DNA from 2 places in the Streptomyces sp. NPDC101181 genome. Region 2 is predicted to be linked to the other one. Evidence: riboswitches for the same ligand, from Rfam matches in the RefSeq annotation. Region 2 holds a riboswitch; the other holds the start of a gene.
What was found. Region 2 has a riboswitch for cyclic di-AMP ahead of ACIRRU_RS20460 (transglycosylase SLT domain-containing protein). Riboswitches for the same ligand answer to the same signal wherever they lie in the genome.
Positions count from the first base shown of each region.

Region 1: linked by a shared signal. The riboswitch ahead of ACIRRU_RS27665 (transglycosylase family protein) and the one ahead of ACIRRU_RS20460 (transglycosylase SLT domain-containing protein) in region 2 are both predicted to bind cyclic di-AMP.

Region 1 is NZ_JBIWOX010000024.1:88,013-92,429, forward strand. Features, by position in the region: gene ACIRRU_RS27655 (septum formation initiator family protein) at 1-29, opposite strand, end outside; gene eno (phosphopyruvate hydratase) at 123-1,403, opposite strand; gene ACIRRU_RS27665 (transglycosylase family protein) at 1,750-2,469, opposite strand; cyclic di-AMP (ydaO/yuaA leader) riboswitch at 2,475-2,656, opposite strand; gene ACIRRU_RS27670 (transglycosylase family protein) at 2,947-3,975, opposite strand; gene ACIRRU_RS27675 (cytochrome P450) at 4,189-4,417, opposite strand, start outside.
Region 2 is NZ_JBIWOX010000013.1:156,129-160,545, forward strand. Features, by position in the region: gene ACIRRU_RS20455 (FAD-dependent oxidoreductase) at 125-1,486, opposite strand; cyclic di-AMP (ydaO/yuaA leader) riboswitch at 1,939-2,126, shown strand; gene ACIRRU_RS20460 (transglycosylase SLT domain-containing protein) at 2,132-2,965, shown strand; gene ACIRRU_RS20465 (helix-turn-helix domain-containing protein) at 3,056-4,417, opposite strand, start outside.

The DNA.
Region 1 (4,417 bases), on a different contig from region 2:
GTGGAGAACCGGTCGCGGTTCCCGGCCATGTCTCCCGCCTCCCTCCGACGCACGTCCGTCCCCGCACACGGTACGGGACCGGGTGCGGGGACGGGCGGAGGCTACCGGCTTGCGCCGGTGGTTCAGCCCTTGAAGCGGGGGAAGGCGGAGCGGCCCGCGTACACCGCGGCGTCGTCGAGGATCTCCTCGATGCGCAGCAGCTGGTTGTACTTGGCGACACGGTCCGAGCGGGCCGGGGCGCCGGTCTTGATCTGACCGCAGTTCACGGCGACGGCGAGGTCGGCGATGGTGACGTCCTCGGTCTCGCCGGAGCGGTGCGACATCATGCACTTGAAGCCGTTGCGCTGGGCCAGCTCGACGGCGTCCAGGGTCTCGGTCAGCGAACCGATCTGGTTGACCTTGACGAGCAGGGCGTTGGCAGAGCCCTCCTCGATGCCGCGGGCCAGGCGCTCGGGGTTGGTGACGAAGAGGTCGTCGCCGACGATCTGGACCTTGGCGCCGATGCGGTCGGTGATGACCTTCCAGCCCGCCCAGTCGTCCTCGTACAGCGGGTCCTCGATGGAGACCAGCGGGTAGGCGGAGACGAGCTCCTCGTAGTACTCGGTCATCTCGGCGGCCGAGCGGGACTTGCCCTCGAACTCGTAGACGCCGTCCTTGTAGAACTCCGACGCGGCGACGTCGAGCGCGAGCGCGATGTCGCGGCCGGGGACGTAACCGGCCTCCTTGATGGCCTCGACGATGAGGTCCAGGGCGGCGCGGTTGGACTCCAGGTTCGGGGCGAAGCCGCCCTCGTCGCCGAGGCCGGTGGACAGGCCCTTGGTCTTGAGGACCTTCTTCAGCGTGTGGTAGACCTCCGCGCCCCAGCGCAGGGCCTCGGAGAAGGACTCCGCGCCCACGGGCGCGATCATGAACTCCTGGATGTCCACGTTGGAGTCGGCGTGCGACCCGCCGTTCAGGATGTTCATCATCGGAACGGGCAGCAGGTGCGCGTTCGGGCCGCCGAGGTAGCGGAAGAGCGGCAGGTCGGACGCCTCGGAGGCGGCGTGCGCGACGGCCAGCGAGACACCGAGGATGGCGTTCGCGCCGAGCGAGGCCTTGTTCTCGGTGGCGTCCAGGTCGAACATCGCCTGGTCGATGAGGCGCTGCTCGGTGGCGTCGTAGCCGACCAGCTCCGGGCCGATCTGCTCGATGACGGCGAGGACGGCCTTCTCGACACCCTTGCCCTGGTAGCGGTTGGGGTCACCGTCGCGGAGCTCGATGGCTTCGAACGCTCCGGTGGAGGCGCCGGACGGAACGGCAGCACGGCCGGTGCTGCCGTCGTCGAGGCCGACCTCGACCTCGACCGTGGGGTTACCCCGGGAGTCGAGGATTTCCCTGGCTACGACGACGTCGATGGACGGCACGAGGCATCTCCTTCTGGGATCTGACGCTGGTGGTGCGGGGTCACTGTGGCCTTGCGACACGAGCCTAACCGGCCCGGCCGCCTCGGTCGGCCGGGCGCCCGTCTCCTGGGACGAAAAAGGACCCGAGGGTGCACATGACGGGACAAAACTCCAAAAATCTACTGCCCGGTAACACGTCTTGCCGACAAGAGGTGAACGCAACCGGCCCCGGCTCCCCCGGTGCGCCCCGGCCGCGGACGACCTCGGCCCGGCGCGCACCGGGGGGTGTGAGCGCGCCGGGCCGGGGAGAGCCGTGCGAGGGAGGGAGCCGCCGGACGCCCTCCCTCCGGGGAGGAGAGACGGCGGATTACTTCAGGTGGAGCTGCTGGCCCGGGAAGATCAGGTCGGCTTCCTGGACGATGTCGTCGTTCAGCTTGAAGAGCTTGCTCCAGCCGCCCTTGACGCCTTCCTTCTGAGCGATCTTGCTCAGGGTGTCGCCCTTCTTCACCTTGTACTCGCCGTCACCCTTCTTGACCTTCTGGCCGGTCGGGGTGGTGACGGTCTTCTTGCTCTCGGCCTTGGGGCTCTCGGCCTTCTTCTCGACCTGCGGCGCGGTGCGCTGCTGGGAGCGCGTGGTGGGCTGCTCGGCCTGGCGCTCGGGCTTGCTCTGCGACTGGCCGGAGCCGCCGGGGCTCACGCCCGGGTCCACACCGTCGTTGGTGAGACCGCCCGCACCGGCGCAGGCCCAGGCGCCCGGACCCTGCATGTCGAGAAGCTTCTCGGCGGTGGCGATCTGCTGGTCCTTGGAGGCCAGGTCGGCCCGCGCGGCGTACTGCGTGCCACCGGCGGCGGCCCAGCTGGACTGCGAGAACTGGAGCCCGCCGTAGTAGCCGTTGCCGGTGTTGATGGACCAGTTTCCGCCGGACTCGCACTGGGCGACGGCGTCCCACGTGGAGACGGAGGCGGCGGAGGCGTTGGTCGCGCCCATCAGCGGGACGGCGACGGCGGCACCCGTGACACCCGCGAGGGTGGCGAGACGGACGGCCTTGGACGGGCGGCGGTGCTTGCCCTTGCTGTTCAGCAGCATGGAACGAATCTCCTCACCGACGCCTACGAGGTGAGCTGTCGGGTTCGGGCTGATGAGTTGCCCGGCCGCGCGACCTTGCGCTCGGCTTCACCCCAAGCCGTTTCCGTACGTCCCCGTCCTTCGAGAGGCTGTACGGACCCGGCGGCCTACCTGGGTCCCCCGCTCCTGCCTACGGCGCTTACGCGTCTGTTCCCTTCGACCGACGGCAGGATTCGGCGTGACGGTCGACGGGGCCCGCGGTGCGAGCGGCTTAGACCGTAAACACAGGCAACCCCGACATTCAAAAATGGACATAGGGGTCATTCGACTCGAACTCCCGGCGGGTTACCGGCCGTTTTCGCAGGTCGGAGGCGATACGCGCGAACGGGCCGGGCGAGGGTCACCAGTTGAAGCAAAGAGACCCATGTCTCACTCGAACAAAAGTGGACATAGGTCTCTGAACTACCCGGGATTTCAGGGTGTTTTCCCGAATTGAACTCAGTTGGCGGCGGGCACCTCGGCGCTTGGGGAAGCGTCCTCGGCGGCGCCCTCGTCAGCCCCCTGCTCCAGCCCCAGGTCCAGGCTCTGACCGGGCAGGATCAGGTCCGGGTCGGAGCCCAGGACGTCCTTGTTGGACTCGTACAGACCGGTCCAGCCCTGGGGGAGTTCCTGCGCGTCGGCGATCGCCCAGAGGTTGTCCCCGGGCCGCACGACGTAGTCACCGGACTCGGCGGCTCCGCCGTCCCGTCCGTCACCCTCGCCCCGCGAGGCGTGCCGGCCGGACTCCCGCGGACCGTCCTGGCCCGCGCCGTCGGCCTCCTCGGACGCCGGGGCGCCCCGGTGCTTGCCGCCGCTCCCGGCCTTGCCGTCCGGGGCGTCGGAGGGCTTCGAGGCGTCGGGGGCCTCGGCGGAAGGCGAGGCGGAGGGGTCGGACGCGCCGCGCTCCGCACCCGTACCGCTGTCGCTGTCGCTGTCACCGCCCGCACTACCGGACGTGCCGGTCTTGCCGGACTTGTCACTCTCGTCGCTACTGCTGCTTTCGCCGCGATCGCCGGACCTGGCCGACTTGTCAGCTTCATCCGCCCGGTCCGTCGGGGAGGCCGTCGGCTCCGGCGAGGGGGCGGTGCCCGGGTCGACGCCCGGAAGGCCGCCGTCCACGGCGAGGCCGGAGATCACCGCGCAGCTGGGCCACGCCTTCGGCCCCTGGTCGGCGAGGACCTTCTCGGCGACGGCGATCTGCTGCGAGCGGCTGGCGAGGTCGGCCCGGGGGGCGTACGCGGTACCGCCGTACGCCGACCAGGTCTCCTCGGAGAGCTGGAGCCCGCCGTAGTAGCCGTTGCCGAGGTCGGCGCTCCACGTGCCGCCGCTCTCGCACTCCGCGACCCGGTCCCAGGTGGCGGCCTCGGCGGCGTGTGCGCCGCTCGCGCCGAGCAGCGGGATGGCGATGGCCGATCCCGTCACGCCTGCGGCGACGACGATGGCCGGTGCCTGGCGAGGCCGGCGGTGTCTGCCGTTCGCGGAGCCCATGGGTTTGCCTTCCGTGCGACTGACGAGCGAGTGACCTGGGCACCGTGCGGCGGAGAGACGTACGGGCCCGAGCGCGCCGCGGAACCGTACGAACCCGCGTGCGCGCAGGTGCACAAGTGACGCGTGGGCAGCGAGCGGCCGACGCGTTGAACCGTGAACCTAGCGGGACTCGAACGTGTGTCACAAGTCGATGCAGCGCAGATCACGTGAAAGTCACAGAGTTGACAGAGTGTCACCTTCGGCGAGGCGGTGACCCGGTGCGAACTCGACCGGCAGGGTGCGCAGTCCGCGCATGATGAGTCCGCCGCGCCAGCGCAGATCGGCGGGTTCCGCCGCGAGTCGCAGCCCCGGCAGCCGTCTCAGCAGGGTGGCCAGCGCGGCCTGCCCCTCCAACCGCGCCAGCGGAGCCCCCAGGCAGTAGTGGATGCCGTGCCCGTAGCCG
Region 2 (4,417 bases):
GGGTCGTGGTCCCGGCCGGGGCCGCGGGTGTCCGCCGGGGCGAGACGCGGCCCTGGTCCGCGCGTACGACCCGGACCTGAGCGCCGCCGAGACCCCCGAGCGGCTCACCCGCCCCGGCCGGAGGTCAGGCGCCCGAGGCGTCCAGCATCCCGTCGCGCTCCACGACCTTGATCCGCTCCCGGCCCTGGGCCGTTCCGAGCGCCTGCTCGTGGGCGTCCAGCTTGTGCCAGCCCTCCCACGTCGTGAAGCGGACGCCGCGGCTCTCCAGGAAGGTCTCGACGGCCTCCGGGGCGGGCGCTGCCGGTTCGGGCAGCCGGCCGGCGGCGCGGTCCTCCAGGAGGCAGGCCACGGTCTCGTTGGCGTCGCCCTTGGTGTGCCCGATCAGCCCGATCGGACCGCGCTTGATCCAGCCCGTGACGTAGACGGAGGCCATGTGCTCGTCCCCGGCGATGACGCGGCCCGCCTCGTGCGGGACGGTGCCGGAGTCCACGTCGAAGGGGAGCTTGGACAGCTCCTCCGAGTAGTAGCCGACGGCGCGGTAGACGCTCTGCATGTCCCAGTCGGTGAACGTCCCCGTACCCCGGACGTTGCCGGTGCCGTCCAGCTCGGTGCGCTCGGTGCGCAACGCCGTGACCTCGCCGTTCTCACCGAGGATCTCGACGGGGGACTCGAAGAAGTGCAGGAACAGCTTGTGCGGGCGGTCGCCGACATCGCGGATCGCCCAGTTCTCCAGGGTCTGCGCGACCATGTTGGCCTGCTTGTTCTCCCGCCGGGTGGCGATGGAGCCCTCGTCGTAGTCGATGTCCTCGGGGTTGACGATGACCTCGATGTTGGGGGAGTGGTCCAGCTCCCGCAGTTCCATCGGGCTGAACTTGGCCTGGGCCGGGCCACGCCGCCCGAACACATGCACCTCCAGCGCCTTGTTGGCCTTGAGGCCCTGGTAGACGTTGTCCGGGATCTCGGTCGGCAGCAGCTCGTCCGCCGTCTTGGCCAGGACCCGGGCCACGTCCAGCGCCACGTTGCCGACGCCGAGGACGGCGACCTTCTCCGCGGTGAGCGGCCAGGTGCGGGGGACCTCGGGGTGACCGTCGTACCAGGAGACGAACTCGGCCGCGCCGTAGGAGCCGTCCAGCTCGATGCCCGGGATGTCGAGGGCCCGGTCGGCCTCCGCGCCGGTGGAGAAGATCACCGCGTCGTAGAAGGACCGCAGGTCGTCCAAACCGATGTCGTCGGGGTAGGAGACGTTGCCGAAGAGGCGGATCTGCGGCTTGTCCAGCACCTGGTGGAGGGCCTTGACGATGCCCTTGATCCGGGGGTGGTCGGGAGCCACGCCGTAACGGATCAGGCCGAAGGGCGCGGGCATGCGCTCGAAGAGGTCGATGGAGACCCCCGGGTCCTGGCAGACCTCGGATTTGAGCAGCGCGTCCGCAGCGTAGATACCGGCGGGGCCGGCTCCGACAATGGCGACGCGGACGGGGCGTGTCATGGGCGTGGTGATCCTTCGGGGCGGGCGAACGCGGGCAGGTACAGCGTACGTCGGAGGTAAGGGTGGGCTTACTAGCCTCCACCTCACACCGTAAGCGATCGCCCGGCGGACCGTTCGGCCGACCCCGCCGAACCTGTCCGGTATGACCGTTTCGGTTGGTCGGTATGGTCGATTTACCGTTTTTGAAACGCTCATCCTTAAACATGCTATTGGGACTTTTGAGGACTTTTGCCCGTGCGTTTCTCCGGCCTTGTCCTGGGAAGTGGCGAGCGTCACGTCGTGGCGCGCGGACGAGTATCCGGAAGGTTCGGTTCCCTTTGGTGCGGGGAAAGTTGACGGCGTGACGGGACGGCCCCCGGAGCGCATTCCCTTTTTTCGATCATGCGGAGAAAGGGAATTGCGGAATGCGGGGCTTGTTCCGCTCGCCGTTTCTCGCCTACGGTCGCCGCAATCCGGATGGAACGCCGAATCCTGCCGCCGTCCGGTAATCCGCTACCCACTCGCGTACGGCAGGAGCGGGGGACCCAGGTAAGTCGCCGAACCGTCACCGGAACGGCTTGGGGTGAAGTCGCGTCTCCACGCGGCCAGACATCTCCCGTCTGAACCCGACAGCTCACCTCGCAGGCGCCGGAGAGGAAATCCCCCATGCCCGCACAGGGTAAGCATCGTCGTCCCAAGTCCCTCCCGTCGATCCGCGGCCTCGCCGCCGTGACCACGGGCGGAGCCGTCCTCGCCCTCCCGGTGATCGGCGCCACCACCGCCGCCGCGGCCCCCGCCCCGGCCGCCGTACCGCACCAGGGCACGCCCGCCGCGGCCGCCGCCCCGGCGAATTCCGCCGCGAAGTCCGCCGTGAAGGCCGCGCCCGCCCAGCATTCCGTGGCGTCCGGAGAAACCCTTTCCAAGATCGCTCGCGAATACTCCGTGAGCGGCGGCTGGAAGAAGCTCTACGAAGGCAACCGGAAGGTCGTCGGCGGGAATCCCCACCTCATTCACCCGGGTGTCACGCTGACCATCACCGCCAAGGCCGCCGCCCCGTCCGGCGACACGGCGGACAAGGCCGCGACGGGCGGCGCCCGCGGCGCGTCGGCGGAGCGCGCCGACCGTTCGGAGCGCGCCGCGGCCCCGGTCGCCCAGGCCGCCGAGAAGGCGACCACGTACTCCGACGACCTCGACGGCTGGATCCGGGAGTCGCTGGCGATCATGGCCGAGCGCGGGATCCCCGGCAGCTACGAGGGCATCCACCGCAACATCCTGCGCGAGTCCTCCGGCAACCCCAACGCCATCAACAACTGGGACTCCAACGCCGTCAAGGGCACCCCGTCCAAGGGTCTGCTCCAGGTCATCGACCCGACCTTCCAGGCCTACCACGTGCCCGGCACCTCGACCGACAGCTACGACCCGGTCGCCAACATCACCGCGGCCTGCAACTACGCCGCCGACCGCTACGGCTCGATCGACAACGTCTTCGGCGCCTACTGATCCGGCCGCTTCGACCCACCGGACCACACAGAGGGCGGTGCCACCCCGGGGACGGGGGGCACCGCCCTTCGCCGTCGGCCGCTCGCGCGCTCAGACCCGCCGGTAGGTTCGGCCGCCGCGCCGGGGCAGGGTCCGCGGGTCGTCCCCGGCACCGGTGGCCTCGGTGGTCCTGAGCGCCAGATGGAGTTCGGCGCGGACCGCGGCGTCGTCCAGGTTCCGGTCCAGGCGCTCGGCGCACTGGGCGAGCCAGACCGTCAGGGTGGTGCGGTGGACGTGGAGTTCGGCCGCGGCCGGGGCGGTCCGCGCCCGGTGACGCAGCCAGCAGGCCAGCGCGATCCGCAGCCGCGGTTCGAGACCGCCGACCAGTCCGGTGGCCCAGGCGAGGGCGGGCGCGGTGTCCAGGACCCCGGGCGGCAGCGTCTCCAGCCGGGCCCGGCCGGACGGCCCGTCGGCCGCGTCGCCCCCGGCCGCGTCACCCCCCGGCGGGGTCCGGGCCGGGCCCTCCTGCCCGTCGGCGTGACCGGTGCCGGGACTCTCACCGGACACGGGCGCGCGCAGGGCCAGGAGGAGATGGGCCCGCACGGTGACGTCGTCCAGGTCCGCGTCCAGCAGGGCGGTCAGCTCACGCAGCCGGGACCGCAGGGTGCCGGGGGAGAGGCCGAGGGTCGCGGCGGCACGCGGGGTGCTGCCGGTGCGGAGCCAGACCAGGAGCAGATGCCGGTGCTCCGGGGCGAGCGGGGTGAGGACGGCTCTCGCCCACCGGCTGTAGGAGCCGGGCTCCAGGAAGCGGGCCAGGAAGGCGGCGTCGGCCGGGACGACACGGTGGGCGGGGGTGGCGTTGTGCCGGGCGGCGGCCGCCTCCGCGTGCGCGGTGGGCATCTCGGCCAGTGGCAGCGGACCGGCGAGGCCCGCGAGGAGATGGTGGCGTTCGCCGACCCGGGAGACCAGCCGGAGGATGCGTCCGTCGTCCCGCCCGCAGTGCAGCTCGGCGACCAGGAGCTCGCCGTCCAGCTCGCCGATGAGGACGCAGGAGCCGCCGTGTCCGGCGAGGGTGGGGCGCGCGGCCCGCCAGAGCACCTGGTGGGCGGTGGGGATGTCGGGGCCGGTGAGCCGGTAGACCGTGACGTGGGTGAGGCCGTCGGCGCCCAGGGTGTTGGTGACGGCGGTGAGGTGGCCGCCCAGGAGCAGCCGGAGCAGCGCGCTGTGCAGCCGCATCTGCTCGGCGCGCAGTTCGGCGGCGCGTTGCCCGCGGACCTCCAGCAGGGCTGCGGTGGTCGCGGCGACGAGGTCGGTGTGCTCGGCGGACACCGCGGACGACGGGTGCAGGACGAGGAGCGCCCCGGCCGCCGGACGCAGGACGTGATGCGGGTGGTCCCGGGGGTGGGCGGCGGCCTGGACGCCGGTGGCCGCCGCGACGGCCGGGGTGCTGTAGACGGCACCGGCGATCGGGTC